Regions from separate parts of the Secundilactobacillus sp. MJ173 genome, predicted to be linked through region 1. Evidence: predicted binding sites of a transcription regulator. Region 1 holds the regulator's gene; each other region holds the start of a gene.

Region 1 (11,183 bases):
AGTCTGATGAAGAAGTTTATGGTAAAGGTGCTAAGCGTGCGATTCCAGATGATGATCAACTCTTTTTTGAACATCTAACTCGAAAGGGCATCACCATCGAATCATTAAAAAAATCGTTGTTTAAACAATTAGATGAAAACGAACAAACCGAGCTATATCGCGACTTAGAGTTGCCAATGGCCTACGTATTAGCGCATATGGAAATTGCGGGAATCATGGTGGATACGGACCGTTTGTCAGCGATGCAAAGCGAGTTCACTGAGTTATTGGCTCAAACTCAGCAGACCATTTTCCAAGAAGCTGGCGAAGAGTTTAATATTGGTTCTCCCAAACAATTACAGCACATTTTGTTCGAAAAATTAGGTTTGACCCCAATCAAAAAGACCAAAACCGGTTATTCAACCTCGGTTGACGTACTTGAAAAGTTAGCGGCTGAAGCACCAATCGTTGAAAATATTTTGAAGTACCGCCAAATTTCCAAGATTCAATCGACCTACGTTGAAGGGTTATTAAAAGTGGTTCACAGCACGGATCAAAAGGTACACACCCGTTATCTACAAACCTTGACCCAAACGGGACGCTTGTCTTCAGTAGATCCTAATCTGCAAAACATTCCTATCAGAACGGAAGAAGGGCGTCGGATTCGTCAGGCATTCATTCCAAGTCATAAGGGCTGGCAGATTTTTTCTTCTGATTATTCGCAAATTGAATTGCGGGTATTGGCCCACATTACGCATGATGAGAATTTGCAGGAGGCCTTCAAAGAGGGCGATGATATTCACGCATCAACCGCTCGTCGAATTTTCCATTTAGGTCCGGATGTTGAAATTGATCCGAATATGCGACGTCAAGCTAAAGCGGTGAACTTTGGTATTGTGTATGGAATCAGTGATTTTGGTTTATCACAAAACATTGGCATTACTCGTAAGCAAGCACGCCAGTTTATTGATACCTACTTTGAGGAGTATCCTGGTGTTAAGAAGTACATGACTGACATCGTGGCCTCAGCTAAGGATAAGGGGTACGTTGAAACGATTGCGCATCGCCGCCGGTACTTACCGGACATTAACGCCCGAAACTTTAATCAACGGTCATTTGCTGAACGAACAGCGATGAACACACCGATTCAAGGGAGTGCCGCTGATATCATCAAGATTGCCATGATCAAGATGGAGGATGCCATTAAAGACTTGCAGGCTACGATGCTGCTGCAGGTTCACGATGAATTGATCTTTGAGGCACCTGCCGAAGAGATTCCAACGTTGGAAAAATTAGTGCCAAGCGTCATGGATTCAGCCGTGAAACTGGAGATTCCGTTAAAGGTGGAATCCCATTATGGCAACACCTGGTACGAAGCAAAGTAATGATACAAGGAGGCACATCTGATGCCTGAATTACCCGAAGTTGAAACGGTTCGACGTGGCCTGACGCGATTAGTCGGCAACGCTAAAATAACGTCCGTTGATGTTTACTATGAAAAAATGGTCTCACCTGAGGCTGAACAATTTAAAAAAATGCTCGCCGGCAAAACGATTGAGCGTATCGACCGACGAGGAAAATATCTCTTATTCAGATTCAATGATGAGCTAACCATGGTGTCTCATCTGCGGATGGAGGGAAAGTACGACGTGCAACCTGCTGGTAACCCAATTACTAAGCATACGCACGTGGTCTTCCATCTAGACGATAACCGTGATTTAAGGTATACCGACACTCGTAAATTCGGCCGAATGCACTTGCTCAAGACTGGCGAAGAAACTGAGTTGGTTTCCGGTTTGAAAAAAATGGGACCGGAGCCCACGGCAGAAACGTTGACCGTGGATTATATGAAGCGGATTTTCAGCAAGAGCAAAAAGGCAATCAAGCCATTTTTACTCGATCAAAGCAACATTGCTGGTTTGGGCAATATTTACGTTGATGAAACGCTGTGGTTAAGCCGGATTCACCCTGAACAGCCTACCAACACGATTCCGGAGTTTCAGATTCGCCAACTGCGTGAAAACATCATCGTGGAAATTAAGCGTGCGATTGAAGGGCACGGGACTACCGTGCATTCCTTCTCTACCGCTTACGGTGAAGCTGGTGAATTCCAGAATCATTTGATGGTGTATGGTCGCAAAGGTGAGCCTTGTTTTCGGTGTGATACCCCAATTGAGAAAACAAAGGTTGCCCAACGTGGCACGCATTTTTGCCCAGACTGTCAGGTTTTACGTAAAGATCCCGGTGTGACCATGGTGCTTGGATTAACGGGTGGGATTGCCACAGGGAAATCAACTGTGAGCGAATTTTTCAAGGCCTATCAGATTCCGGTGATTGATGCTGATAAGGTTGCCCGAGAAGTTGTTGAACCGGGAACCAAGGGATTGAAAGAGATTCAAACTGCTTTTGGCTGGCAAATGATTCAGCCGGACGGTACTTTGGACCGGCATGCACTGGGGACCTTGGTATTCAGTCAACCAGAGAAGTTAGACCAGTTAAACAGGATTACTGGGCCGTTAATTAAAAAGGCTGTGGTGCGCAAACTACAAGGTTATCGACGACGTCAAGTGCCACTGGTGATTTATGATGCCCCCACACTTTTTGAAGCCCATGGTGCAGCTGGCATGAACGAAATCATGGTCGTCAACGTACCGGATCAAGTACAGCTTCAGCGATTAATGGCACGTGACCACTTGTCTAAGAAAGAAGCATTAGAACGAATCAACGCGCAGTTACCATTGGCTGAAAAGGTTAATCGGGCTGACGTGGTGATCGATAATAGTGATTCAGTTGATAAAACAAAAGCGCAAGTGGTAAGATGGCTGAATGAAGCCGGATTCGGCTCGTTAATAACAGATAAATCTAATTAGGTTAAAAAGTAAAATGTTGATTAAGGATAAGAGGTGAAACTATGCATTGTCCACATTGCCACCATAATGGTTCGCGGGTCGTTGATAGCCGTCCAACAGATGAAGGCCGTGTTATTAGACGCCGCCGTGAATGCGAAAATTGCGGCTTTCGTTTTACAACTTTTGAACGCATCGAAGCAACACCATTATTGGTGATTAAGAAAAACGGTACTCGTGAAGAATTCAATCGTGAAAAGATTTTACGGGGTATCATTCGCTCAGCAGAAAAACGGCCAGTTGGCATGGATGTCATGACCAAATTAGTTGATGAAGTTGAAAACGAAGTTCGTTCGCTGGGCGAAAACGAAGTATCCAGTCAATTGATTGGTGAATACGTGATGAAGCGTTTGGCAGACATTGACGAAATTTCCTATATTCGTTTCGCCAGTGTTTATCGCCAGTTTAAGGATATGAGTGTGTTCTTGGAAGAACTCAAAGATGTGATGAACAAAGATAAGAAAAAAGGGGCTTCCTCTGATAAAAAGAAATGAAACGGGGCTTAATCATGGCGGAGTCAGGGCAACCATTGATGCCAAAAACAGCTGTCGCAATTGTTACCACCACGCGACTTCAAGAAGAGCGGCGACGGGTATTGGACCTGCTGTACCAGCCCATTTTAGGTGTATCAGCCTACAGTCTCGCAACGGTGATGTGGCGACAAGTCTCCTTAACGGCAGATTTAAAAGTTGAAGTTACCCATACTGATTTATTAGCGTTGCTCAATATCAGTATGGTGACGCTTCAAGACTCGAGACAACGGTTGGAAGCTGCGGGACTATTACGGACGTTTGAAAATCAACCCGACCGGCTGCCAGAGTTGATTTATGAATTACAGCAGCCCGTCAGTGGTGAAATGTTCTTTAAAGACGATTTGCTCAGTTTACTGTTGCTGGAAGTCGTAGGTGAGCGGCAGTTTGAACGATTGCGGCAAGCCTTTTTGCCACGGCAGCTTAAACGGGATAAGTGGCACGAAATTTCCAAGTCGTTTTTGGACGTTTTTTCACTGGATAACCGCTTGATTGCGACACCGCCAAAGCTGATTGAAGCCACTAAAGCGGCCTTTGATCAAAAAGAAACGGTTGCAGAATCTGAGTTGCTTACAGCGCCAGACTTTGATTTTGGTCTGCTTTCTGAACTACTCAAACGCTCATACATTGACTTGAATGATTTGCGGCAATACCGGCAGCTAATTATTAACGAACACCTACTGTACGGTATTGATGAAACTGAAATGGCTCGCTACATAGGTGATGCTACTAATTTGGCCACCAACAAGCTAGATGCCAACCAGTTTAAACGTGCAATCGCGGCTGCCTATCAGGGTGAAACAACACCGGTGGTTTCAGCTCAAAAAACGGTGACTGCTCAAAAGACAAGTGAGAATCAGGAAGAAGCAGACCTGATTGCTACTGCCAAGCAGTATGAACCAATGGCCTTTCTGGCTCAGATTCGTCAGCAACAGGGTGGTTATGTCGCTAGTGGTGAGCAACGCATTGTGGAGCAAATCGCCAATAAACAGATTTTTTCCAGCGCCGTGATCAACATGCTGATTTACGAAGTTTTGATTGATTTAAATAATTCAACGATTACTCAGCGGCTCACTGATACTATCGCTAATCGTTGGGCGCAAGATGGTGTCAAAACGCCAGAAGACGCGCTAGCAAGTATTCGTAAGTTTAAGGCGGACCGGGCGAAACCCAAGACGACCCGTCGGCGAAGCGGTACCAAGAATATTAAAGAAACGTTACCAGACTGGGCGAAAAATGATTATCAGCCAAAGAAGAAAAAAACGTTGTCCAAGTCTGATCAAGATCAATTCAACGAGCAATTAAACAAGCTAAAAAAACTGCGGGATGGAGGTGATTAGTATGGAAAATATTAGTGAGTCTATGAAACGTTATATGGACCAACACCAGCTCAATGCTAATTACCAAAAACTAATGAATAGTGTGTATCAAGATACTGATGTTCAGGCCTTTCTAAAGGCAAACGCTGATCAATTGAATGCCGAACAGATCGACCGTTCATCAGCCAAATTATACGAGTATGTTAACGAACGCAATAAATTAGCAGCTGGTGAAACGACATTTGCCCCAGGATATGAACCTAAGCTGGTCTTAAATGACCACTTGGTGGAAGTGTCCTATCAACCGACTGATGCACAAAAAGCAAAGTTAAAGCAGGCCGCTCTAAAGCGAAGGGTCAACGCCATCATGATGCCAAAATTGATTAAGGATGCAACCTTCGATCACTTCATCAATGATGCCGACCGAACGCAGGCACTTCAAGCTGCAGTCGCCTTTATCGAGGCTTATTCGAAGGATTCGAAGCACTTCCATCAGGGACTTTACCTGTATGGCAGCTTTGGTGTGGGCAAGACTTATTTGCTGGGTGCCATTGCTAATCAACTAGCAGATATGGGGATTAAAACGACTCTCGTGCATTTTCCGAGTTTTGCCGTGGAAATGAAGAATGCCATTGCTAGCAATCAAGTAGCGGGTCGTTTGGATGATGTGAAGCAGGCTAAAATATTAATGATCGACGACATTGGTGCTGATGCAATGTCTGCCTGGGTGCGAGATGATATCCTCGGTGTGATTTTGGAATATCGGATGCAAAATGAATTACCAACGTTCTTTTCGTCTAATTTCTCGATGCAGCAGTTAGAAACCGAACACCTGGCAGAGACGCAGAAGGGTGACGTAGAGCCTTTAAAGGCCAAACGGTTAATGGAACGGATTCGCTTCTTGGCCCAAGAAATTCAGATGATTGGTGAGAATCGCCGGCAAAAATAGTGTTGACACTTATTTTTCAAAGTGGTTTAATGTGAATTGTAATCAAATTCAAAGAATTTTAAATGTTTGAAAGACAAGATTTAATTGAACTCTCCAAGAGAGAAGCACCACTTCTGGAAGTGCTTTGTGAGCGATATTAAGTTACCACTTTCTCGAATGTGCGGTGGATAATATCGCATCGGTTGTCCCGTTATCACTGAATGAAGGTTTGGCTCGCAGTATGAGTCAGATAAATTTCGGGTGGAACCGCGTAGAAACGTCCCGGTATGTACAGTAATGTGCATACCGGGATTTTTTATTTTCACGGTTCGGTGGTTTTCAGCATTTGAAGTGATGAATATAAGGAGAAGAGTAGAATGGCAGATATTACGATTGAATTCCCAGATGGTAAAAAGAAACAGTTTGATGCCGAAGCAACTACCAAAGACGTTGCTCAGTCCATTGCTATTAGTTTAGCTAAAAAGGCTGTTGCAGGTAAGTTAGACGGTAAATTGATTGATTTAAACGCTCCATTGAAGCACGATGGCAAGATTGAAATCGTCACAAAGGACAGCGAAGATGGTTTGGCAGTCTTACGTCAATCCGTTGCCTTATTAACTAAGGTTGCTTTAAAGGAAAGCTTCCCATCAATCCAATTTGGTGAAGAAGTCGGCGATGAAAACGGCTTTTACGTTGATACCGATAAGGAAGACGGTCAAGTCAGTGTTGATTCATTACCAGCCATTGCTGATAAAGTTCAAGCTTTCATCGACCAAAAATTAGCCATTAAGCATGTCCGTTTGAGTAAAGCTGACGCCTTGAAGAAACTTGAAGGCACTTCTTACGAAGCTAAGTTGGTTGAAGATAGTGATGAAGAAGAATTTCCATTTTACGAAATTGATGGCGTTTCTGTCTTAGCTAGCGGCGTAAGTTTCGCTAACACTGGCGACATCAAATTCTTCCGTCTATTATCAGTTGCTGGTGCTTACTTCGAAGGCAAGTCATCCAACCCAATGCTGCAACGGATTTATGGTACTGCATTCTACAAGCAAGCTGACCTTGATGCTGACTTACAAGCACGTCAAGAAGCCCGTGAACATGATCACCGTGTGATTGGTAATGACTTAGATTTGTTCTTCGTTGATCCTAAAGTTGGTGCTGGTTTACCATACTGGATGCCAAACGGTGCTACCATTCGTCGTACTATCGAACGTTACATCATCGACAAGGAAGTTGCTGACGGCTACAAGCACGTTTACACCCCAGTTTTAGCTAACCTTGACCTTTACAAGACTTCTGGTCACTGGGCTCATTACCGTGAAGACATGTTCCCACCAATGGACATGGGTGATGGTGAAATGCTTGAATTACGGCCAATGAACTGCCCAAGCCATATTCAAATTTATAACCACCACATTCGTTCATACCGTGAATTGCCATTACGGATCGCTGAACTGGGTATGATGCACCGTTACGAAAAATCAGGTGCCTTATCAGGATTACAACGTGTTCGTGAAATGACCTTGAACGATGGCCACACTTTCGTTGCCTTGGATCAAGTTCAAGACGAATTCAAGAAGATCTTGCGGTTGATCATGGATGTTTACAAGGACTTCAACATCAACGATTACAGTTTCCGTCTTTCATACCGTGACCCAGAGAACACTGAAAAGTACTTTGATGATGACGAAATGTGGAACCGTAGCCAAACCATGTTGAAGGGTGCCATGGATGACCTTGGCCTTGACTACTACGAAGCTGAAGGCGAAGCTGCTTTCTATGGTCCTAAGTTGGATATCCAAACTAAGACTGCTTTAGGCAACGACGAAACCATGTCAACCATTCAATTGGACTTCATGTTGCCAGACCGCTTCGATTTGAAGTACGTTGGTGCCGATGGTGAAGATCACCGTCCAGTTATGATTCACCGTGGGATCGTTGGTACCATGGAACGGTTCATCGCTTACTTGACTGAAATCTACAAGGGTGCTTTCCCAACTTGGTTGGCTCCTAAGCAAGTTAAGATTATTCCAGTTAGTGACGACAAGCATGGCGAATACGCTGAAAGCTTAAGCAAACAATTATTGGCTGCCGGCGTTCGTGCCGAAGTTGACCACCGTGGCGAAAAGATGAACTACTTGATCCGTGATGCGCAAACTCACAAGATTCCATATACGTTAGTTGTTGGTGATCAAGAAGTTGCTGATAAAGCCGTTAGTGTTCGTAAGTACGGTGAACAAGACAGCAAGTCTATGAGTGCTGATGATTTCGAAACTGAAATTTTGAAGGATATTGCTAATTACAGTAATAACTAGATTGTTAAAAGTGGCTTGACACACAAATTAAATAGGCTATACTTATTATTCGTGAGCTTAAAGCCAAGTGATTTGACTAATGTGTCGTGTCGTGGTATATTAGTGAAGTTGAAAAAATGTAAGTAGAAGCACCCGCTTCTCGCCTCGTGGTTAACGCTGCCTGGCTGATACGTAAATAAACCGAACCTGAGAATGGTTTGGATATTTAACGGGTGCGCATTGCGTACCCGTTATTTGTTTGGGTAAGACTTACGTTTCATTGTTTTCAAAATCACTCGGAGGTGAATGACCATAGCAAACGATATGATGGTTAACGAAGGAATCCGCGCTCGTGAAGTACGGTTGATCGGTAATAATGGCGAACAACTGGGCATTAAGAGTAAGCGAGATGCGCTTCAACTGGCTGAAGATGCGGACTTGGATCTTGTGTTGGTGGCAGCGAAAGCGAAGCCACCGGTTGCCCGGATCATGGATTACGGGAAGTATCGGTTCGAGATGCAAAAGAAGCAGCGTGAAGCTCGTAAGAAGCAAAAGGTCGTTAGCGTTAAGGAAGTTCGCTTAAGTCCATCAATTGATACGAACGATTTCAATACGAAACTTAAGAACGCTAAGAAGTTCTTGGGCAAGGGCGAAAAAGTTCGGGTTTCAATTCGGTTCAAAGGTCGGGCAATTACTCATAAAGATATTGGTCGCCAAGTTTTGAACCGGATGGCTGAAGAAACAAGCGATGTTGCAACCGTTGAACAACGCCCAAAGATGGACGGACGGAGCATGTTTTTGATGCTTGCACCAAAAAAAGAAGACTAGTTGTTTAGTATTTGAGGAGGATTTTCGATTATGCCAAAGATGAAGACAAACCGCGCCAGTGCCAAGCGTTTTAAGGTAACCGCTAAGGGCGGCATTAAGAGTGCGAATGCTTACACGAGTCACCGTTTCCACGGTAAGACTAAGAAGCAACGTCGTCAATTACGTGGGACTTCAATGATGAAATCAAACACGATTAAGAAAACTTATCGTCAATTACTGCAAAAGTAATTTCCTGAGTAGTTCAAATTAATCTGTTGAAACGATGATAACCGTAAGTATTAGTAGGAGGAATTCAATATGCCACGAGTAAAAGGTGGAACAGTAACACGCGCACGTCACAAAAAGATTCTTAAATTAGCTAAGGGTTACCGTGGTTCAAAGCACCGTTTGTTTAAGGTTGCTAAGGACCAAGTAATGAAGGGTCGCGAATACGCCTACCGTGATCGGAAGGCCAACAAGCGTAACTTCCGTCGTCTTTGGATTGCACGGATCAACGCTGCAGCCCGTTTAAACGGTTTAAGCTACAGCAAGATGATGTTTGGCTTGAAGCAAGCTAACGTTGAAGTTAACCGTAAGATGCTGGCTGACTTAGCTGTTAATGATGCTGATGCTTTCAAGGCATTAGCTGACGAAGCAAAAAAGGCATTATAATTTAAACCTAAACGAGGCTGGATGAAGACTTCCAACCTCGTTTTTGTTTGATTCGATAGAGATACGCCATAATCGTAGTAATGTCGGCTCAAATCTCGTATAATATAATCTCAGTATAGGATAAAGGAGTTAGTAAATGTTAGCGCAATTTACACCAACTTGGATGATCAACGCAACTTATGATATTAACCCTGAACAGCTGAAACAGTTGGGAATCAAAGTTGTCTTGACGGATCTTGATAATACCCTCATTGCATGGAATAATCCTTATGGGACAGAAGAACTCAGGGACTGGATGACTTCACTGGAACGTGAGAACATCCAGTTGGTGGTTGTGTCAAACAATTCTCACCGGCGGGTTAAAAAGGCGGTGGCAACTTTGCAGCTTCCCTTTATTTCACGTGCGCTTAAACCATTTTCGGGTGGTATTCGGCGGGCGATGCGTCAATACCATGTCGGTAAAAATGAAGTGGTAATGGTTGGCGATCAGTTACTGACGGATGTTGCTGCTGCCAACTTTAGCGGGATCCCTAGTATTTTGGTTAAACCAATTATTGAAAGCGATGCGTGGAACACTAAAATCAATCGGTTTTTCGAACGATTTGTGATGCACGCAATCCGTAAAAGACATCCAGAACTCAAGTTTCGAAAGGACTTAATCAATGAGTGAAACAAATAAAGATGAAGTATTAGTTGATGGAGAAGCCGTGTTTTGTATTGGCTGTGGTGCACAGATTCAGACTACAGATAAAACCAAGCCCGGTTACACGCCGCAATCAGCCCTAGATAAAGGGTTGGAGACCGGTGAATTATACTGTCAGCGTTGCTTTAGACTGCGACACTACAATGAAATCGTACCGGTTGGTTTGACGGATGATGACTTTTTACGTCTGTTAACACAAATTCGTGATGCCAACGCACTGATTGTTTACGTTGTCGATATTTTCGACTTCAATGGCTCGATTATTCCAGGATTGCACCGCTTTGTTGGTGATAATCCTGTGATGTTAGTAGGAAATAAAGAAGATCTGCTGCCAAGCTCTCTGCGACGTTCAAAACTGCGTGACTGGTTACGTCAACGTGCTAACGAACAGGGACTTCGACCGATTGATGTTTCTTTATTGTCAGCCAAGACGAATCAATCAGTTGACCAATTTTTAGATAAAGTTGAAAAACACCGTGACAACCGTGATGTTTACATCGTTGGTGTTACCAATGTTGGCAAGTCAACTTTGATCAATCAAATTATTCGGCGTAGTACCGGGGCTAAGGATGTCATTACCACGTCCCGTTTCCCTGGTACGACGCTAGATAAGATTGAGATTCCGCTGAATGATGACCACGTGTTAGTGGATACACCAGGAATCATCCATCCCTCACAGATGGCCCATTATTTGTCCGGTAAAGAATTAAAGATTGTGACACCACAAAAGCAAATCAAGCCGAAAGTTTATCAGTTAAATGATCAGCAAACCATTTTCTTAGCGGGTGTGGCACGTTTTGATTACGTTTCTGGACCTAAGCATGGCTTTACGGTATACGTAGAAAATAATTTGCCATTGCACCGAACAAAATTGGAGAATGCTGATAACTTTTACGATAAGCACGTTGGCGATTTGCTAACGCCACCCGAAAGTCCAGACAATGACCTGCCACCACTGGAGAGACACGAGTTTAAAATCACTGAAAAAAGTGATCTGGTGTTTGAAGGACTTGGTTGGATCACCGTTCCTGCTGGCGTAATCGTT
Region 2 (11,183 bases), on a different contig from region 1:
TGATTGCTTGACGCGTTTTCAAATCGAGTGCCGCCGTTAACCCTGCCCACGAAATTGCCCCAATGATGGCCTTAACGCTGAGAATGACTAGTGGGTGTTTATCAAACGGGAAAAACCATCGGCGTTCAATTAGTAGTAAAAGTATCCCAATTGTTAACGTTAAAATGAGCCAGTAACTAAAAGTCCCTGTAATGAAGAAAAATAGCACCACAGTGAGAATCAGCGGTAAAATAATGTTCAACCGTGTTTTAACGGCGTCCGTATAGCTCATCATCAGTACCAGCGCACCGTTGATCCACAACAGTTGATCTGTGGAATTTGCGTGCATAGACATCACGAATACGAAGGTCGTCACCGCTGCAAAATACAACGTATAAACCAGTTCAGTTCGCCATGGAGAAGGGTTCTTACCTTCAATATCATGATCCAGCATATGCATTAATTGCTGCAAGGACCCAATAAAACCTATCGTTAAAAAACTTAATAGGAATGTTGCTGCTATCATCCCCATTACTGCACCCCCTCGCAGCGAGTCATTTACCTTAATTATAGAATTTTTAAAGACAATGGTAAACTGATTAATCATCGTACCTTGATTAACCCGCTTTGGATGTAAACACAAGTTAACGGCCTTTCAATTTTGAGTTTATTTGCGAAACAAATCCTTGCATTCTCAAGTTTAACCTGTCATAATAGCGCTACTAATTATATGCCAAATGTATATAGAATCGTCTTTACGCTGTATCATAATTATGATATTATCGTCACTATCTACTGTTTTAACCGTTATAGTAAGGAGATTTCATGCGAAAATTTTTATTTATTTCCGGCCTTTTTCTGACACTGCTTGGAGGGTCTCTTGGTACAACAACATCGGCTTCTGCAAAATCTTTACCTAAATTAAGTACTCAGAAAGTCACGTACGCTTCTTCTAAGTTGAACGTCCAGGTCAAAGCACCAAAGTCAGCAAAACTGCTCGCGGTTAAATACAATCACCACACGAGCTATTACAAATTAAAGAAAAATACTTACAAATTAAACTACAAATTTACTGGTTATAAAACCTTTGAACTATATGGGACAACCAGTAAGCATCAACGTGTCACTCAGATCAAGAAACTATCCAGTTCTGCGTATGCCACAAACGATATCGTCAATTTCGGCGAAGTTCGAACTAAGTCGGATGCTACCGTAACGATTCATACGTTAGGTTCGCATCGTACCGTGCGCCTCTTCAGCGGTAAGAAGCAACTTCAGAGTCAGAACACGGGTAGCGGCACACAAGCAGTTTTCAAATTATCATTAAAACAATATAAACCCAAACTCACCTATACAGTTACAGCAACTAATAAGAAATCTTCCCAAGCGTTCTACATTCCTTACTTAGAGGAACCTAGCAATCTTGATGGCATCTCTTAGAGTCAAAAAGCCTAGCTAACCAATCACTTTGATTGATTAACTAGGCTTTTTACTATTCTGATTGGCGAACTTGTTCAACCTGTTTATTAGCTTTAATATTCCGGTTCAGTACAATAATAAGTACCAACGAAATAATCGCATACGCAGCCGAAGCTAAACTAATATTCTTCAGCCCAATCGAATCAACTAAAACCGACGAAGTAGCTGACCCTAACGAAATACCAAAATTAAAGAAAATCGAGTTCAGTGAAGACGCTAATACCAGCGACTGCGGGTATTCTCGTTCTGCTGTGTTGAGAAAATGAATTTGAATAGGTGAATTGATCAACGTCACAATCAGCGAAAGAATCAACAAAACTGCGAATCCTGAAATCTTAGTTGCCAGTGCTAAAGGTAACAATACCAGAAAAATAATATCAGCAACGTAGTACTTAGGCATACCGCTCAGGCCACTCTTTTCGGCGATTCGACCTGACCACCGATTGCTCACAATGCTCATGATACCAATAATAAACAGCAAAATATTCAAGCTTTCATTACTGAACCCTAACGCCGTAGTGAGTAACGGACGAATATACGTGTAGTAACCGTACATTGTTGCTGCGGTGAAAAGGACCAGCAAAATTCCCGTGTAAATACGGGGATCTTTTAATAAGCTTAATTGATCTTTGATCGAACCTTGAACTTGTTTAACGTGTTTAGGCAGTAACCACACTAATAGGAAAAAGGTGATCACAGTAACAACTGAAACCGCAAAAAAGGCGTACCGCCAACTATAGTTTGTACTAATCGTGGTCCCGATTGGCACCCCAATGACTGAGGCAATGCTGAAGCCGGCGAACACCCATGACACGAGGTTTGCCCGCTTTTCTTGTGGCGCAACAGTCGTGGTGAACGTCATGATCAGTGAAATAATCGAGCCCGCAACAGAAGCCGCGATGACACGAGACACCAACATCGACCAGTAATTTGTAGCAAAGCCACTTAGTGTATTCCCAATCAAAAAGATACCCATCAAAACCAATAGCGTCTTATAACGACTGTATTTGCTCGTCAAAATCGTAATAAATGGCGTACTGATAGCATAAACCGTGGCAAAAACAGTCACCAGATATCCGACTGATGCAATCGAAACGTGTAGATGACTGGCAATGTCTGACAGAATTCCCACAACCATGAATTCGTTACAGCCAAGCATAAAAGCCACTAACACAAACACAATTGCTTGTAATCGATATTTACTCAAATTTAATTCCTCCCGAAGTTAATCCTGTTTTAGAATACTACACTTTTGAGGACAACTAAAAGTTTTTTTGAGAAAATGATAACACTTGCGTAATTAGTGGAATGTCTGAGGAGTCAAGTTTGGAAAACTCGTTTTCTCCTACATAGCCAAACGCGCTCAACAACACTGACCCCGGCCGTATAACAATAATAAGGCAGGTTCCCAAGTTCGGGGAACCCCCGCCCTTTTACTGCTACATAGCCAAAACGCGTTCAACAACTCTGATTCCGGCCGTGTAACGCAAAAAGGCGAAGTCCCCAAGTTCGGGGAACCCCGCCTTTTTGCGTTACACTCTGGAATCAACCCGAGTTGTTTCACGCTCTCCACATCACAACCCGCCCACTCTTCAGCGATTCAGGCACATCAATGATCCGTTGGTTACTGCTACCACGAAACCGCAACGTTAAATCCTTTTTAGCCTCGAGAAATCGACCATCTATTAGAATATCGATTAGACTCAGCAGTTCTTTTTTATCATCAGACTCTTTCATGAGTTCATCCCACTTATATCCAGTCCAACTCCAAATATCCTTATCATGCCCAAATTCTTGACGAACCCGGTGACAAAGTCGGTTGCAGACCTGAGTATTCAAAAATGGTTCGCCACCCAATAACGTCAATCCCTGAACGTAGGACTGGCTTAAGTCTTCAATAATCTGATCTTCTAGTTCTTGCGTATAGGGTGTTCCAAAATGAAAGTTCTGGGCGACTTTATTATAGCAACCCGGACAGCTAAACATACAGCCACTCACATACAAGCTACAGCGCACACCTTCACCATCCACAAAGTTAAAAGGTTTGTAGCTAGCGACACGCTGCTCACTCAAATCATCAGCCAGCCATTCTTTTGGCTGCGGATTCTTCGGCAATCTCACTCTATTCGTTTCCATCCAGTCACCTTACTGTCTTGCAATATCGTTTTGATCATTACCTAAAGTCATATGCTTGACCCGGCTAGCAATTTCAACGTGCCGACCATGAACCATCGGCCGCTGGTTAGGGTTACCCAAGTAGCCACAAGTCCGCTTAACCACGTCACAAGTAGCAGGATCAGTGTTGCCGCACTCTGGGCATTCGAAGCCACGAGCCGTTGGTTTGAATTCCCCTTTAAACCCGCACTTGAAGCATTGATCGATCGGCGTGTTGGTGCCCAAATAGCCAATACGATCATAAGCGTAATCCCACACCGCTTCCAACGCTTTAGGATTCTGCTTCAAATTTGGATACTCGCAATAGTGGATGAAGCCACCGGCACTGTATGGCGGGTAATCCTTCTCAAAGTCGATCTTCTCAAATGGGGTTGGCGATTTACGAACATCATAGTGGAAACTATTCGTATAGTACTCTTTATCGGTAACATCCTTAACCCGACCGAACTTCTTAATGTCAGCTTGACAGAAAGTATTGGTCAGACTTTCAGCGGGTGTCGCATAAACGCTAAAGTGATAACCGTACTGATCTTCCCAATCTTTGCAACTATTATAAAGCTTCTTAACCACGTCAACCGTGAACTGCTTAGCTTCAGAATTATGCTCCCAAGTTGGACCATAGAATACTGTGCCAACTTCGTAAAGGCCAATATAGCCTAGTGAAACCGTAGCACGGCGATTCTTGAATAGTTCATCCACAGAGTCTTCTGGCTTAAGACGCTTACCGAAAGCACCATATTCATAAAGAATCGGTGCGTTTTGCGGCGTGGCCTGCTTAGCACGGTTAACCTTAAACACCAAAGCATCTTTACAGATATCAAGTCGCTCTTTTAGGATTGACCAGAACTTGTCCTTGTTGCCTTTTGATTCGAGCGCGATACGAGGTAAGTTCAAGGTAACAACTCCTAAGTTCATCCGCCCAGCATTAACTTCCTCGCCGTTTTCGTCCTTCCAGCCTTGCAGGAAACTACGGCAACCCATAGGTGCTTTAAATGATCCGGTAAGTTCAACGATTTTATCGTACATTAAAACATCCGGATACATCCGCTTAGTGGCACATTTTACAGCCAATTCTTTGACATCATAGTTGGGATCTTCGGGCTTTAAATTCAGTCCGCGTTTGATAGTAAAAACCAGCTTAGGGAAGATGGCAGTCCGCTTTTCCTTGCCTAAACCAGCAATCCGAACGTTCAAGATAGCCTTTTGGATCTCCCGTTCAATCCAGCTGGTCCCCAGACCAAAACCAAGCGTGGTAAATGGTGTCTGTCCTTGAGAAGAGTAAAGGGTGTTGATCTCGTATTCCAACGCCTGCATCGCGTCATCAATATCTTTGATGGTCTTTTGCTTAGCAAAGGCTTTTTGCCGGTCTTCACCATCGATCCACTGTTTTGCGTCTACAAGGTGTTTGTCATAGTTCTTCAGCGCAAATGGTGCCAACAATTCGTCAACCCGGTCAGCTGAACAGCCACCGTATTGACTAGAAGCGACGTTAGCGATGATCTGTGACATTTGAGCAGTCGCCGTCTGAATGGAGTGAGGCGGTTCAACTTCAGCGTTACCAATCTTAAAACCGTGATTCAGCATTTCTTTGAAGTCGATCAAACAGCAGTTGGTCATTGGACTATATGGTTGATAATCCAAATCATGCCAGTGAATATCACCCTTTAAATGAGCGTTGGCAACATCCGGTGGCAGCATTTTCAGTCCCATCGTTCTCGCAACTGTACCGGCAGTTAAATCACGTTGCGTGTTGAAAACATTACTATCTTTATTGGCGTTTTCGTTCACTACTGTTTCATCTTTATGTAGCAGCTTTTGAATCGTAAAGTTAATGTCAGTAGCTTGGTTTCGCTTGAGGTCTTTTTGAGCACGGTAATTAATGTAGGCCTGTGCCCAGTCAAGTTGATGACGTTCCATTAATTCGTGTTCAACAATACTTTGGATTTCGTAAATCTTAACGTTTTCCTTGAATCGACTGCTGATTTCGGTCAAAACAGCCTCTACCACGTCATCAATGGCGTGCTGATCTTCATCCGTTAACTCTGACTCAACAGAAATAGCTGCCCGTTTGATTGCACGTTCAATCTTCTTGGTATCGAACTTAACGGCCCGGCCATCACGCTTGAGAACCGTTAACGTTTCTATAGTTAATTCTTTTGGTTCTTGCATCCCACTCACCTCAATATCTTGTTCCGTTTTTCTGTCATAAATACATGATATAGGGTTGTTCAAGGGACTGCAACCATATATTGTATGTAATCGGAAAGAATTTTAAAATATTACCACAATATATAGTAATCATTATTAAAGTATTCTAGAAATGTATCGGAGAACTATTTAACCTTTTTACATGTCTAAAATTCATTTTTCAGTAATATATTTAACATTCATCAGCATCATATTTGATTTTGGAAGCGTCACCTATACATGACTTTACCGTCTTTATACCAGACGCTTAAAAGTTTCTTTATTATTTCAAATATTACAAAAGCTCAATTTATTGTTGCACAGTGACTTGTTTTCTTAAAATCAGTGATACGCCAAGGTAATACCCACCATGTAAACTCAGTCGTGTTGATTGATATGAATCGACACATTGATGGACCTCACAGGTTTAAATTATAGGAGTGTATATACTTGAAAAAATTTGTTACTTCAATCTTAGCAACTTCCGCAGCAGCCGTCGCTTTATTCTTCGCAGGCGCAGCTAGTGCCAGCGCATCGACTACTTACACCGTTAAGTCAGGCGACTCAGTATGGGGCATCTCACAAACTTTCCATACAACGATCAACTCAATCGAACAAGCTAACAACATCAGCAACCACCTGATCATTACTGGTGAAAAGTTGGTCATTCCTGATGGCTCAACAACTAGTCAAGCAACGGCTACTCAAACTACTAGTCAAGCAACCCCAGCTTACAACGCTAACAGCCAAAGCCAGAATCAAACTAGCAACTACACTGGTTCAGCTAACACAGGTGCTACCCAAACTAACAACACCGCTAGTTCATCAAGCTACACTGGTAGCAACATGAAGAGCTACGTCTTGAACCAAATGGCTTCACGGACTGGTGTTTCAGCTTCCACTTGGAACGCAATCATCACTCGTGAATCTGGTTGGAACGCCAACATCCGTAACAGTTCAAGCGGTGCTTACGGTCTGTTCCAAAACATGCACATCAACGGTGGCGACGTTAACGCCCAAGTGAATGCTGCAGTTTCACTTTACAAAGCACAAGGCATGGGCGCCTGGGCTTTATAAGATAAATCCCACCCAATAATTAAAAAACATGACGACAATTGCCGTCATGTTTTTTTGTATCTTCAGCTATTTTTGCGGCACTATTCTTGATAAACACCAGCCAACGATTAAGCCGACCAATGCAGGCACCGTCCAGCCAAGACCCATACTGAATCCCGGTAATAAGTGGCCCACTGAAAGAACATTGGCAATCCACCCCTGATGGAGGTTAGCAGGCAGTGCATTTAGACCATCAAGCAACGCTGGGATCAGGGTAAAGACCGTTACCGTACTGAACAACCAGCGTGATTCGCCGACAATTGGTGTCAGTAGACTCATTAAGATCAGAGTAATAGCTAGCGGATAAATGAAATAAAGCAACGGTGTGGAAAATAGCAGTAACTGATCCAGACCAATATTTGCGAAAATCAATGGTGTGGCACTAGCGAAAATAATCAGTGCTGCGTATGGCATTCGGGGAAACAGTTCTTTAAAAGTATCACCAAACGCAGTGATCAGCCCAATTGCCGTTTTGAGACAAGCTAAGATGACCAACAGCGCTAACAAGACATTTCCAAACTCACCGAAATAATAATGGGCAACGTTGGCCAAAACTGGTCCACCATTGGCTGCACGGCTAAAATGACCCAGAGCATTCCTACCCAATAATCCTAATAGACCGTAGATTACCGCCATCAGCACCACAGCGATGCTTCCAGCACGAATGGTATCCCCAGCAATTTGTGTTGGTTCAGTGATGCCCAAATCACGGATTGCGTTAACTACAATAATTCCAAAAGCTAACGCGGCCAAAGCATCCATGGTGGAATACCCCGCGGTAAAACCAGCTGCCAGCGGTACTTTTACATAGTCGCCAACTGGTATTTGACCGCTACCCATGGGCTTAATGACCACCATAATTAAAATAGCTGCTAGTAAAATCAAGAAGGCTGGCGTTAAAAATTTGCCAACATAGACCATGATCTTACTGGGTTTACGGGCAAACCACCAAGCGGCCAAGAAAAATAGCACCGAATATATCAGCAACCCAACACTTTGATGCCCATGAGCAACAAATGGACTAAGCCCCACTTCAAACGAAATGGATGCTAATCGTGGCAAAGCAAACAGCGGCCCGATACATAGATACAGCAACACCGTAAAGGCATAGGCATAAAACCGGTTAACCTTCTGCGACAATTGAAAAACACCATCCGATTTCGTAATACCAATTGCCGCTACCCCTAACAATGGCAAGCCAACACCGGATATCAAAAAGCCAACCAAAGCTGGCCAGTAGTGTGTCCCGGCTTGTTGGCCAACGAAAACGGGAAAAATTAGATTACCGGCACCAAAAAACAGGCCGAATAACATCATCCCGATGAAAAGCAGATTGCGGGTGCTTAATTTTTGTGTGGACATTTTATTTCTCCTATATATGTAACATTCTTCCTTTATTTTACTGTTGGTTGAGAGAGTTTTGAGGAGAAAATGATGAAAATTTGGGGATGAATTGCATGCGTTTTCTGTTTTTTAAACTAAACGTGTTCAGGCAGGCATGGTGCTTTTCTGCTCTATAGATTAAACGTGTTCAGGTAGGCAGAGACTTGCACGTGGTTCCTGTTCCATAGTCTAAACGTGTTCAGGTAGGCAGAGACTTGCACGTAAGCCAAGAAACACGGTGACCAGGCCCAAACCACCTGGTCACCGTGTTTCTTAGCTTACGCTCCAGTCTCTAAGCGCCTACCTTCACACTCTTTCTCTTTTCATCAACACATCCCTCTGTCGCGCACCGCCCAGCATAAATAGATGGTCGCCGAATTGCTTAAAACCCATGGCCCCATAGAACTTTTGAGCCGCGTGATTATATTCCCACACGCCCAACCAGACAAATTTTTTATCCAGTTGATACGCCCGCTTAATGGCGTAATCCATTAACTGACGGCCATACCCCTGTCTTTTATAGTCTGCCCGGACATAAATTCTTTCAACTTCCAACGCGTCTCCGCCCTGATCCTCGGATTGTGCATCGTTTATATTCAACTTTAAATAACCCACAATTTGCTCATCCTGCTTCAAAAAATAAAAGAAGGAATTTTCATTTTGCAATTGTTGCTGCAGCCGCTTAAGACTTAGTTCGTTGTTGAGGTACCAGTCCATATCGTCGTCAGTATTATACGCGCCAAACGTATCCAAGAACGTTTCCCGACTGATTGCCTGCAGCTCCTCCGCATCAGCTTCCGTTAACTGAATAATTGAATCTGCCATGTTTAACCTCACCATACCTTCACCCATATTTTGAACAAAATAATTAGGTCTATTTTACGATAGGCAACTCGCCATTTTCAAGCCGTTACCCCTAATCAGTAGTACAATCATCTATGAAGTCTATTCTGAAAGGGATTGATCATTAATGAAAATTCAAGAAGGCTACATGCCATTTCGTGGCTATAAAACTTACTACCGCATCGTGGGTGAAGGCACCCCGGGATTAGCACCACTACTGCTCATTCACGGTGGCCCTGGATCATCACACAACTACTTTGAACTGATGGACGACTACGCTGAAACTGGCCGTCAATTAATTATGTATGATCAGGTTGGCTGCGGTAAGTCTTCTCTGCCTGAAGACGAGAGCGTCTACGTCAAAGAAACTTGGGCTGAAGAACTGATTGCGCTACGGAAATATCTGCATCTGGATCAAATCCACATGCTGGGCCAGTCTTGGGGCGGTATGCTGGAAATGCTTTACCTCACTCAATATGACCAAACTGGTGTCAAGAGCGTCATGATCGACGGCTCCCCTGCTTCAATCAAACTCTGGACGCAAGAACAGCACCGGTTAATTTCATATCTCAGCTACGAAGACCGTCAAGCCATCGCTGAAGCTGAACGTACAGGTAACTTCACTGGTCCTAAGTATCTAGCAGCCAATGACCGTTACATGGAGCGCTACTGCTGGGATGACCCAGACGAAAATTCACCAGAACCTCTGCGTCGCGAAACTAACGGCAAACGTGCTAGTTTAATCGCAGAAGGTCCCAACGAATTTACCGAAAACGGTACTATCAGCGACTATGATGTTACCGACGATCTGCATAAGATTCACGTGCCCGTGCTAGTCACCAACGGAACGGATGATCTCTGCACCCCACTGATTGCTAAATCCGTCTATGATCACATTCCTGGTGCGAAATGGCACTTGTTTGCTAACAGCCGTCACTTGGCACTATTAGATCAACATGATGAGTTCATCCAAGTGCTGGATAACTGGCTTAAAGAAAACGATTAATCTCCGATACACAACTGTTAAAACGATGAAACATTAAAATTGTAAACGTTTCATTGTTAGTGATAAACTAACCCCAAAAGGAGTGACAGATTTGGATACGATGAAAGCATTATTGGAACGTAAGTCTGTACGAAGCTACACCGGTGAACCAGTTACTGAGAAGCAGCGGGAGCAATTATTGAGGGCTGCATACGCCTCACCAGTATCAATGGGGCAGTATGATAGCCTAGTATTAACTGTGGTTCAGAACCCTAAGCTGTTATCACTAATTGACGACACGGCCGCCAAACGTTTTGGCCGCGAAAAAATGCTGTACGGCGCACCAATGCTGATTATTGCTTCAGTTCAGCTAAAGGGTGACGCTAGTGATAACGCAGCGTATTCTAACGCCGCTACTGTCATTGAAAACCTGAACCTTGCAGCAGTTGAGCTCGACTTAGGCGCTTGCCATATTTGGGGTGCACTTGCTGCATTCGCAGATAACGATGAAGTGAAGGACGCCCTGAAAATCGACAAAGGCTTCACACCGGTTGCTGGTTTGGTCGTTGGCCCAACTGAAGATGCATATGGGGATCGCGATATTCCTCAAGATCGCATTAAGACGGAAATTTTAGACTAAAACAGTGTGCATCAAAAGAGAAGCTGTGACAAAAATCGGGAGATTCCAGAATTTAACGCCAATAAAGCCTATTCCGATGCACTTGGCCCTGTCAAGTTGACAAATGAAATAATATAAAGTTTTGTGTGTTTCTAAACGGCTTCACTCCAGTATTCATCTGGAGTGAGGCCGTTTCTTTGTGCTGAACGATTGTGATGATTGAAGTATTCGATTCCTTTCTCAACCAACTTTACCAGGTCCTTGTACGTCTTCGGCATTGGATGCCGTTCCATCCAACGCAATTTAAATTCATTCCACCAACGCTCCATAGGTGCGTTATCGTATGGCGTTCCCGGTCGAGACATACTTCTGATGATATTGTGACGACTGAGAAAGTTGTTGAAGAAACTGGAAGTG
Region 3 (11,183 bases), on a different contig from region 1:
AATCTTGTTTAGCTTATCAATCAACGAGGCCCCGCATTATTTTAATGCGAGGCCTTTTTTGTGAGGTGAATGAGGTTTGTGTGAGTCAAAGTATTTTCAAATAGCAGTAGCTGCTGCTAAACAGGGAACTGATACCTGGACCAATCCTCAAGTTGGGGCAGTTATTGTCAAAGAGCACCAGGTATTAGCCGTTGGTTATCACCATCAATTTGGTCAGCGGCATGCAGAGATTGATGCCCTAGCTCAGCTGGATAATGTTAGTCAGGCAAAGGGAGCAACTATGTATGTCACGCTGGAACCATGCAGTCACTATGGGAAAACACCGCCCTGTGCAAAACGGCTAGCTGAAGTGGGTATCGCTAAGGTGATCATAGGTCAACTGGATCCTAACCCCATTGTTAGTGGCAAGGGCGTCGCAATTCTTAAGGCACATGGCATCAAAGTGGCAGTTTTGGGTGACAGTCAGGGGTTGAACGTGGCATATAACTTCTTTTACCAGCATGACCGTCCTTTAGTGACCTTGAAATATGCCATGTCATTGGATGGCAAAATTAATGGTGCTGAGAAGAAGCGAACGATGCTGACCCAAGCTGACGCTCAGCAAGATGCTCAAGTGTTAAGGCGTCAGCAGCAAGTGATCTTAGTTGGAGAGAACACCCTATCGATTGATAATCCGCGACTAACGGTCAGGACGCCATCAATGATGTTTCCACCGATTCGAGCCGCGCTGGTTCACCATGTTGATGAGGTGGACCCCCAGAGTCACTTATTTGATGAGTCTGCACCCACCTGGTTTTTCAGTGAAACGGCAGCTACTCAATCATTGCCTAAAAATGTTCAGGTTTTCGTTAGGCCGCATTGGACCCCTGCAGATGTTGTTCAGCACTTGGCTAATGAAGGCATCCAATCACTTTTGGTTGAAGGTGGCAGTTGTCTTCAGGCCGCTTTTATCGCGGCTGGATTGGTGGATAACGTTGTCGTCTATATTTCACCAATGATGTTAGGTGGTACTGGATTACCGGCAGCAATCGGACAGTCACTGACAGACCATACACGATTTGAAACACCAACAGTTTCGGTGCTTGGTTCCGATATTCGTCTTCAGACAAGGAGGTTGTGAGGATGTTTACAGGTATTATTAAGGGAATGGGTCACGTTGTGTCAATAACCAGGCAAGCAGAAACCGCAAAGTTGACGATTTCATCGCCCTTATTCATGCAATTAAATCCGCAACTTGGTGACAGTTTCGCCATTAACGGCATCTGTTTAACCGTCACAGCCGTCACACCAGGGCAACTCTGCGTGGACGTGATGCCGGAGACTACGCGCTTAACTAATTTGGGTCAGTTGGAAGCGGGGGATTCAGTTAATTTAGAGCCAGCTCTGGGTGCAACGGAACGTTTGGATGGTCACTTTGTGTTAGGCCATGTTGATACAACCGCGAAGTTGATCCAACGCGTTGAAGATCAAAATGCCAGCGTACTGACCTTTGAAATTGCGTCAGAATATGACGATTACATCGTTAAAAAGGGATCCATTGCAATCGATGGGGTGAGTTTGACGGTCACCCAAAGTAGCCCTCACCAGTTTTCAGTGAGTCTCATTCCTTACACGCAAAACCAGACCACGTTGGGAAATCGGCAAGTTGGTGACATAGTCAATATTGAAACGGATGTCTTAGGCAAATACATTGTGGGCGCACAGCGAAAGGAAGCAATCCAATGACAAATCAAGCGTTAACTCAAAAAATTGAAGCAGCTCTTGAGACCCTTAAACAGGGTAAGTTAATTATTGTAGCAGACTCACTTGACCGGGAAGCTGAAGGTGACATGGTGGGGCTGGCTGAGTGTGTGTCTCCAGAAAATGTGAATACGATGGTGACGAAAGCACGGGGGCTTTTATGCGTTCCTATGAGCGCCGATGTGGCTCAACGGCTAGGCTTGAGATCCATGGTCACTGATGCAACGGATGCTTACGGGACAGCCTTTACAATCAGTACCGATGTCCGAACGACAACCACGGGTATTTCGGCCTATGATCGGGCTGCAACGATTGCGGCACTGGCTAAATCTGACAGTCAATTTGATGATTTTTATCATCCAGGTCATATTTTCCCCTTAATTGCTCGAGACAACGGCGTGTTAGAACGCGACGGTCATACTGAAGCTGCGGTTGATTTGGCAAAGCTTGCGGGTGTTCAACCGGTGGCCTACATTTGTGAAGTTCTTAAAAAAGATGGCACCATGGCACGGCGAAAAGATCTTAAAGCCTACGCTGAAGGCACCCAGACACCGATGATCACCATTGCGGAACTGCAACAGTATCGGCAGCTTAAAGCAATCGAAGTGATTGCTGACGTTGAGTTGCCGACAAGATACGGCAATTTTAAAATGAAAGCGTTTAAGACTAGTGTTGATGGAGAGCCTACTTTACTCATTACTAAGGGAAACATATCGGGAAATGAGCCGTTACTGGTTCGTCTCCATTCGGAATGTCTAACGGGTGATGTGTTTGGATCGAAACGCTGTGATTGTGGCGCTCAGCTAGCGGGGTCGTTGAAGCGAATCGAACTGGCTGGACGCGGAGCGGTGTTGTATTTACGTCAAGAAGGCCGCGGTATCGGGCTAGCAAACAAGTTAAGAGCCTATGAACTCCAGGAGCAGGGTCTCGATACGGTTGAAGCTAATCTGCATTTAGGTCTACCTGCGGATGATCGCAACTATGGTTCAGCGGCTGCAATTTTACGTCAGGAAGGGGTTTCAACCGTTAATTTAATGACTAATAATCCCGATAAAATTAAGCAATTAGAACAATATGGTATCAGGGTCAATCACCGGATACCGCTTGAAATTGGTCTAACTCAAGAAAATGAAGGTTATTTAAAGACTAAAAAGAATAAGTTTCATCATTTGTTGAAGGAGGTATGAACAGTACTATTTTGCTGTAAAAGGATATCAATCTTTGCAAAATGGCGCTTCTATACTATTCCGTAGTCTTATAAGGCTGATGAAGATATAACAAGGTTAAAGTTAGGCGTTTAATTTTCCGTATTAGCTGATAGCTTATAAGTAGTGATTTATATGAATTTCATTAAAAGAGCTTTTGGGCTAAAGCCATCCCGTATAATGTGAGGGACACCTCACTCTGGTGATTAAATGCAATAAGGCGGAACCGCTGATGTTACTCACTTATAAAGTCGAAATTAAGCCGACCGAAAAGCAAGCTTGGCAGATTGATTGTCATATTGGTGGCAGTCGTTGGGCCTACAATTTGTTTTTAGACATCAATAAACAACGTTACGAAGCGGGTTATTACTATTTGAATGCTTACGCTTTTAGTAAGTGGTTTAACCATGAGTATCTTGAAGCTAATCCTGATGATCTATGGATCAAGAATTTATATGCTAAATCGGTTAAGCAGGCCTTCATTGAAGCTGACACGGCTATGAAACGGTTCTTTAAGAAACTGAGCGGTTTTCCACATTGGCGTTCGTTTAAACGGGGTCAGGGTAGTTATTACTTTGTGAAGAATAGTAAAGTACAGGTGATTGCCTGCGAACGTCACCGGATTAAGTTACCCAAGCTTGGCTGGGTGCGGTTGAAAGAATTTGGCTATATTCCGACAGACTCAGAATACTTCGTTATCAAACAAGGCCGGATCAAATTTAAGGCTGGTCGGTATTACCTGACCTGTTTAGTGGAACAGGCTGAATTGCCAAAATTTGAATTAACCGGCGAACCAATTGGTATTGATCTTGGTCTAAAAGAATTTGCCATTTTAAATGATGGTACTTTGTATTCTAATCAGAATAAAAGCAGTCGTGTAAGACGGATCAGAAAACGCCTGCGCAGACTGCAAAGGAAGTTGTCCCGTCAGTATCAAGCACTGAAAGCTAGAAGACAGAAAGAAGGGAAATCTGCTACTGATTTAAATCTAGCTAAAACTCAGCGGAAGGTGCAACGCTTATATCAACGATTAACCAACATTCAGGCAGATTATCAGAATAAGATTATTGCTGCTGTGGTGAGAACCAAACCGCAGTGGGTAGCCTTAGAAGACTTGAATGTTAAAGGTATGATGAAGAATCGGCATTTAGCTAAAGCCGTTAGTGACCAAGGTTTTTATAATTTTAGAATTAAGCTAGTTTCTAAATGCCAGCAGTTAGACATTCCCGTACATTTGACTCACCGTTTTGAATCGACTTCTAAGTTATGTCACCAATGTGGGCATAAAAAAGTTGATTTGCAACTCAAAGACCGGGTGTACGAATGTCAGAATTGCAACTATACCGAAGATCGCGATATTAATGCGGCCCTGAATATCAGGGATACTGAAAACTTTGAATTCGCCTACTAAAACAGGTTTCAAAGCATGTACCGGTGGCTAGCCGGGAATTAACGCTTGTGGACTATCATAACAACTGCAGTAGTGAGTTTCATGCGAGGCAGGATAGGGAGAAGCAAGAATAATCGATAACTTTATATAATTATCAGTAGCAGGTCAATTAGATGAAAGTTTTAATGCATTCAAGACTTGGTAAAGGCGTTCGCGTTGGTATTGTGGTGGCACATTTTAACGAAATTGTGACGGAAAGATTGCAGCAAGGAGCCGTTTCACAATTGGAAAAGTATGGCGTAATCGATGCCGATATTACGATTGCTAGCGTACCCGGTGCATTGGAGTTACCGCGGATCGCTCAAAAACTGGCGGTTAGCGGTAAAGTAGACGGTATCATTGCACTAGGAGCAGTGATTCGTGGTGAAACGTCGCATTATGACTATGTATGTGCGGAGACTGCCAGTGGCCTCGCACGCGTCTCGTTAGATGGTCCTGTGCCGGTGATGTTTGGGGTGTTAACCACGGATAATCTGGACCAGGCCATTAGTCGAGCTGGCGGTAAAGGCGGCAATAAGGGCGCGGACTGTGCCGATGGTCTAATTGAAATGATTAATTTGGAGAAGCAACTGTAGTAAATTTTTGAAAGTGAAATAAGTCCTATTCTGAATTTTATCGGAATAGGACTTATTTAGATTAAGTAACAAAAATGTTTCACGTGAAACAAAATAATTAACTATTTTGCAGGTGATTAAAAATATCCTGCATATTAGTTTCAATTTGATTGAGTTCAGCAGAATAGTCCCTTAGTTGATTGCCATACTGTTCAACTTTATGTTGATCCACATCTGTTTTGTATCGCAGCTTGTGTTCCAAACTGGCCCACATATCCATACCCACGGTTCGTAGTTGAATTTCAACGGGGATTGCCACTGGCCCATTATCTTGGAATACTGGAACAGAAACAACGAGATGAAGGCTTCGATAGCCACTTGGTTTGGGGTGTGAAATGTAATCTTTACGTTTTAACAGCGTGACATCAGATTGCTTGGTTAACGCGTTTTCAACGGTTTCGATGTCATCAAGATAATTTGTAATCACCCTGATACCCGCAATATCAAAAATATTATTTTTGACCGCATCAAATGAAAAGTCGTACCCTTTTTTAGCTAATTTACGGAGCAAACTTTGGGGCGCCTTCATCCGGGTTTCCATATGATGAATCGGGTTGTGGTTCTTAAGCATTTCAAATTCACTGTCGAGATTTTCTAATTTCGTACCAAACTCTTTGGCACCAGCTTGACATTGTTGATAGTAAACAAAAAACTGACGTAGTCCAGCTACATCGTCGTCACCCAGTACGCGACTCATTTCATCGGAAATTTGGTTGATGTTCGGTAAATTATCACGTTGTAAAATCAATTAGAAAGTCCCCTTTGTTGATGATGATACTATTTTAGCACTTGGTAGGGCCCAGCGAAATTGGTGATAGTTATGAATGGTGATTAACGGGTAGTGTACGCGTCAAGCGGTGCTTACCCCATGAGGTGAGTACCGCTAGCATTTGCTGAAAGTCTTGCCCCTCTGAAGTCAGCTGATAGTGGTAGTCAGTGGGTGATATCACAAGGTTCAATTCCGTTAGCTCATTGAGCTTTAATAGTAAATTAAACGTTGAGATGCCACGAACCGCATTTCGCAGCTGCATAAAGTCACTGGCAGATGTCGTTAAATTCAACAGAATCAACGCGTACCATTTATCTGAAAGAACCGCTAAACCAGCTTTAGTGCTAATATTTAAATCATGCATGGACAACGTCGTTCAGCTCCTCTGTTTGGCATTAAAGTTTAATTCTAGCCTCTTCTCATCAATGTGACCAGTAAAGACACTTGAATGGCGATGTAGAAAGGCTACAGAATCCGCAAAAGTTGCCTTTTAAGCTTGACTTCGTGGAAATTAAGCGTAATATATTGTGCAATTAAAGCAGCTTGAAGGGAGCTGGGCATATGAAACGAACTTGGATGATTACAGGAATGAGCAGCAGCTTTGGTCAACGTCTGATTCAAAACTTGATCAAAAAGGGTAAGCTGGCAACAACTAATGCCCAGAATGAATTGAAAATCAAATCACGTGGCCAAGGTCAAGTTGATTTGATGATTAACTTACGTGGTTAATCAATATGAATTAACTAATAAACAGACAATCTCACTAGTTCTGATATTAATCGATGTAAATTGATTGATATCAGAACTTTTTTATTAACTTAGTTTCCGAGTTATTTAAGACGAATAAACGCCATCCCTAAATTTCGGATGGCGTTTGTTCGTCTTAAATATATTTGTGATTCTTGTTCTAATGACTCATGCTACCGCACTGGGCAAGCACCACCGATACAATCAGATTGATCTAGTAGATCCAAATCTTTTTTGTCCATCGTTTTCAGTGAGTCGTACACGTCCTTCACGTTATTGGTGATCTGGGCACGGCGCTGTTCATAAACCGCCTTTGAAATTGGTTCTTTAGGCGCCTGCTTAAAGTCACTGCCGCTGTAAGGCAGTAACGAAGTGGACTTGATGCTGTGTCGGTATTGTTTCATTAGACCGGCAATGTGACTACCTTCTTGTTCCGGCTGGAAGGTGATCGTGCAGCTCACAGCGTTATCTGACCAATATTTCTGTAAGAAGGCTTGGGTAGCGAACTGTTCTTCAATTGACACAGTTCCTGCAGAAGCAAACTCCTTACTGTCGGCGTGAGCGGCCCGAACCGGGAACTCAACACAAACCGTGTTCTTGGTGTAAACGTCTGGTTCAACCTTGTAACCAGAGAGCCGTAATGCTGGCAGTAGTGGATCACTATCTTGGAAGCGAATCCGCTGAATCAAGTAGCCTGCATAGTGGAAGTGCATACCTTCAGAAACACCGGCTAACTTCGCAACGGTCCCTGAAGGTTTAACGGTCGTATGCTTCACGGAAGTGGCACAGCCCAACGTGTTGGAATATGCGTTGTCGGCTGCAACAATATCGTGGTAAAGTTCGTCAAATTTAGCAATCACCCGTTGGTCATAAACGGGTTCTTTGATTGCTTCATGGGTCTCGGGATCGATACCGTCTTTAAAGCCGCGGACTACCCGGTTACCAAAGGTTTTCAAGATCCAATCTTGAATTCCTGACATGGAGATACCAATTCGGTGATTCTGGTTAATGACTTTTCGGGAAACTTCCCAATCGTAGTGACTAAAGGTTACCCGCTTAGTGAAGCGGGTTCCTAGCGTGAAGGCTTGATCAAGATCAAAGCCCTGTTCCGTTGCAACGGAAGGGAAGACTTCGAAGAGGTTGCAAGGTTCTCCGTTAGCGAGTGAAATCTCGCCACAAGGGTTCGTTCCTTCGACGGCGCCGTCAATACCTTCCTGGCGGCCGTCGATCAAGCGACCGTAGTTTTTGGATAATTCTAGGTTAACGATCCCGGGTTCGCCATTGTGTAAAATAGAATCAGCAACCGCAGTATAATCGGTCTTATGCGTATCAACCGCAACACTGTTATTAGATGCCCAGCGATGATGGTACAGCTGTTTTTGATCCTGCTTCATGGTAATGAAGGCATCGTCGTCGCTAGAACCTAAGGCTAATTCAGCAGAACGCCGCACGTTTCCGGCCACCACGGTTTTACCAATCAAGTTACCCATATCGGTGCAGTCTACTGAAGATAGTTTTTGACCCACACGAGAGTTTAACAGGGTATTTGTGTCAAACAACATTTCAATTAGTGGCATTGGCCCAGAAGCGGTACCGCCAAAGCCCTTGATTTTAGCACCCTTTGGTCGGATGTCGCTGACGTCTAAAATTAAGTTGTTCGTGTGTTCCGGATTAGTTGCGTTGAAGTGCATATCTACGAGATGAGCGTTCGCTAAAATCCAGCCTTCGCGAGTATCAGGTAATTTGTAGTACCAGCCCTCATCTAAGGAATGGTCGTTCAACCATTCTTGCTTATCAGTCGCGCCTAAAGCAATGGAATCGGTGTAGGACTGGCTTGCTTCATCTACTAAAATCGTTAAGTGAACGTTGTTATCGACGGCTGGAATCTGTGAAACGTTACTCTGTACAACAGAAAAACCGACACCGCCGCCCTTCATCAACTGGTCAAACATAAACGAAAACGGCATTGAAACAGCTGGCTGATCTTGATCAAGGTATTCCGGCACAATATGACTGTCACCATATGGTTGTGGCCGAACCGCGACAAACCAGCAGTTATTTAATGCATCACCGTTACGCTCTTGATAGGGCGTCCCAGAGATCCATAAATTCCGGCCAGATGGCGTAGCGGAAAGGCTATAGACTAACTTAAAGAGGTCTTGTGCTTCTGTTTCTAGTTCGCTGATCACCTCTGGGTCGATGTGATCCTCGTGAAGACGGGGATCCAGGTTAATGTTTCCTTCAACAACTCGCTTAACGGTTTCGTCCCATTCTTCATGGCGATTTTCCGCCTCAATCCAACGCGAATATGTACGTTTGTAAGTGACCCACCCAAGCTCACCCCAGTGTGGTTTGATCTCGGCTTTGGCCTTTTCAATAAATTTATCTGATAATGTAATTAAACGGTTAACTGCAACTTGCATGGCGTTTCCTCCTTCTCAACTCGACACTATATATAGTATCGTCACTCTGATGAAATATCAATATGCAGTGTTTAAACATCAGTTCGATTACGTGAGCGAAAAACACCTGTAGCACGGATTTCATCACTCTATAAATTTATTTATGAGCTAATTTGCAAGATAGAACAGTTCTAAATCAATTATCCATAAGTTGCTTAGTAAACTAAGAAAACAATTAGAATTTCTACTCTTTTTCCGATTTAAATGGCGGATGCATAGCCTCGCGTAACACTGGTTGTAAGCCTTTTATAGGGTAACCGATATTAGCGTCTATTCGTTTATTAATGAAAATCCGAATCGTTGACAAAACACGTAATGACTTGTAGTCTAATCAATTAGTTAGTAGATGTGTCAATTAAGTTAACATGGTTAACTAATCGAACAGCATTAATTTTGTAAGAGAGAAGGCAGTTACGTGTTAGAAAAAACCGTGTATCGACAGTTATTGAGCCATGCATTTGATATTCCAGTTTCAGTAACCTATTGGGATGGTAAAGAGGAAACCTATGGTGACGGCGAACCAGTCGTTAAAATCCAATTTAATGAAGAACTTCCTTTAAAGAGCTTCACTGACGAGCCAACATTGACATTAGCTGAAGACTATATGAAGGGTGCCATTGAGATTGATGGCAGCATTGAAGAGTTGGTTGCTTCGGCATTCCGTACTGATCATAGTTTTTTGACCAATAATCCATTTATCAAGCATTTTCCAAAACGTTCACATTCCGAAAAGAACAGTCAAAAAGACATCCAAAGCCACTACGACATTGGTAATGACTTTTATGAGATGTGGTTAGATAAGACCATGACTTACTCATGCGCTTATTTTGAGCACGATGATGATACTTTAGAAGAAGCACAGATGAACAAGGTACACCATATTTTGAATAAACTACAACCAGAACCTGGCAAACGTTTATTGGATATTGGTAGCGGCTGGGGTACGTTGTTATTTGTCGCTGCTGAAGAATATGGTTTGCATGCTACTGGGATCACCCTTAGTCAGGAACAATATGATTACACGCAGCAACAAATCAAAGAACGCCACCTTGAAGGCAAGGTTGACGTGTTACTAGAAGACTACCGTGAAGTGAATGATCAATTTGATTACGTCACTTCTGTTGGGATGTTCGAACACGTTGGTAAGGAAAACCTTGGCTTGTACTTCCAAAAGGTTGCCGACTTCATGAAGCCTAATGGCCGTGCTTTGATTCACGGTATCACCGGCCAACACGAAGGCGCTGGAGTTGATCCGTTTATCACCAAGTACGTTTTCCCTGGTGGTTACATTCCTAACGTTGCTGAAAACTTAAAGCACATTATGGATGCTAAGTTACAATTTTCCGACCTTGAACCATTACGTCGTCATTATCAAAAGACCCTTGAAATGTGGTACGAAAACTACCAGAAGGTTGAAGATAAGACTGTTGAAAAGTATGGTAAAGAATTTGCCCGCATGTGGGGCATGTATTTACAAGCTTGCGCAGGTTCATTTGAAGGTGGCAACATTGATGTCATGCAATACCTATTGGTTAAAGCACCAAGTGGTACTGGCCTACCAATGACCCGTCAGTATATGTATGATGCTGATAAAGAAAAAACGGGTGTGAAGCAACTCGGTTAGATCCTGGAATGAGTGTGCGACGAGGCTCGGTAAATTCCAGAATATAGCACTTAAAAACGTCATTCCGATGGTTCTTATCGGGGTGGCGTTTTTAGGTATTATATTCTGAAATCTGAGTTTCAGGGCGCGATTCGACTAGTAAAATTACCGAATTAGGGTGTAATATTTTACAGAATTATCTTTAACTCGCTATGATAGTGATAGAACCTATCGTTGGAGGTGTTATTTTGGTATCAGTGCAAGTCTTAGAAGCGTTTGTTCAAGGCAAAGTGAACGATGAAAAATGTGAGGATACCATCGTCAATACGCCTGATTTTATTGCCATCGTTGACGGTGTCACCAGTAAATCGAAGTTTCAGTACCAGGGTAAGACAACTGGAAAAATAGCGTCTACCATGATTGCTGGCGTTGTAGAACGGTTGCCTAAAAACGCCACGTTGTCAGTGCTGATAGAGCGAGTAAATCAAGCATTCGTCACTTTTTATCATCAAATTGATTTTCCAGTTGATCGTGATAGCCAGGGGCTGCAAGCCGTTGCCGTGGTTTATTCTCGTTTTCGTAATGAACTGTGG

Evidence for each region. Region 1 encodes NrdR, which represses ribonucleotide reductase genes. Its sites were predicted from a motif close to ACACNATATATNGTGT; they were not measured.
Region 2: nrdD (anaerobic ribonucleoside-triphosphate reductase) is a predicted target of NrdR. The motif match lies at 5,916-5,931, and genes of this name have one in related genera.
Region 3: nrdJ (ribonucleoside-triphosphate reductase, adenosylcobalamin-dependent) is a predicted target of NrdR. The motif match lies at 8,972-8,987, and genes of this name have one in related genera.

The regions. Positions count from the first base shown of each region.
Region 1 is NZ_BAAKGN010000020.1:7,091-18,273, reverse strand. Features, by position in the region: gene polA (DNA polymerase I) at 1-1,364, shown strand, start outside; partial or broken gene mutM (DNA-formamidopyrimidine glycosylase) at 1,386-2,195, shown strand; gene coaE (dephospho-CoA kinase) at 2,232-2,849, shown strand; gene nrdR (transcriptional regulator NrdR) at 2,891-3,379, shown strand; gene AC6H04_RS03215 (DnaD domain protein) at 3,394-4,755, shown strand; gene dnaI (primosomal protein DnaI) at 4,757-5,683, shown strand; gene thrS (threonine--tRNA ligase) at 6,040-7,977, shown strand; ribosomal protein L20 leader region at 8,092-8,222, shown strand; gene infC (translation initiation factor IF-3) at 8,281-8,784, shown strand; gene rpmI (50S ribosomal protein L35) at 8,815-9,012, shown strand; gene rplT (50S ribosomal protein L20) at 9,082-9,435, shown strand; gene AC6H04_RS03185 (YqeG family HAD IIIA-type phosphatase) at 9,572-10,105, shown strand; gene yqeH (ribosome biogenesis GTPase YqeH) at 10,098-11,183, shown strand, end outside.
Region 2 is NZ_BAAKGN010000049.1:1,369-12,551, reverse strand. Features, by position in the region: gene AC6H04_RS07670 (GGDEF domain-containing protein) at 1-511, opposite strand, end outside; gene AC6H04_RS07665 (hypothetical protein) at 805-1,419, shown strand; gene AC6H04_RS07660 (MFS transporter) at 1,472-2,665, opposite strand; gene nrdG (anaerobic ribonucleoside-triphosphate reductase activating protein) at 3,019-3,594, opposite strand; gene nrdD (anaerobic ribonucleoside-triphosphate reductase) at 3,604-5,802, opposite strand; gene AC6H04_RS07645 (LysM peptidoglycan-binding domain-containing protein) at 6,271-6,897, shown strand; gene brnQ (branched-chain amino acid transport system II carrier protein) at 6,964-8,298, opposite strand; gene AC6H04_RS07635 (GNAT family N-acetyltransferase) at 8,626-9,144, opposite strand; gene pepI (proline iminopeptidase) at 9,290-10,168, shown strand; gene AC6H04_RS07625 (nitroreductase family protein) at 10,269-10,787, shown strand; gene AC6H04_RS07620 (IS3 family transposase) at 10,919-11,183, opposite strand, start outside.
Region 3 is NZ_BAAKGN010000038.1:46,527-57,709, reverse strand. Features, by position in the region: gene ribD (bifunctional diaminohydroxyphosphoribosylaminopyrimidine deaminase/5-amino-6-(5-phosphoribosylamino)uracil reductase RibD) at 77-1,120, shown strand; gene AC6H04_RS06475 (riboflavin synthase) at 1,123-1,725, shown strand; gene ribA (GTP cyclohydrolase II) at 1,722-2,927, shown strand; gene AC6H04_RS06465 (RNA-guided endonuclease InsQ/TnpB family protein) at 3,178-4,356, shown strand; gene ribH (6,7-dimethyl-8-ribityllumazine synthase) at 4,509-4,970, shown strand; gene AC6H04_RS06455 (GTP pyrophosphokinase) at 5,068-5,757, opposite strand; gene AC6H04_RS06450 (winged helix-turn-helix transcriptional regulator) at 5,828-6,142, opposite strand; gene AC6H04_RS06445 (hypothetical protein) at 6,340-6,507, shown strand; gene nrdJ (ribonucleoside-triphosphate reductase, adenosylcobalamin-dependent) at 6,699-8,948, opposite strand; gene AC6H04_RS06435 (class I SAM-dependent methyltransferase) at 9,403-10,611, shown strand; gene AC6H04_RS06430 (hypothetical protein) at 10,839-11,183, shown strand, end outside.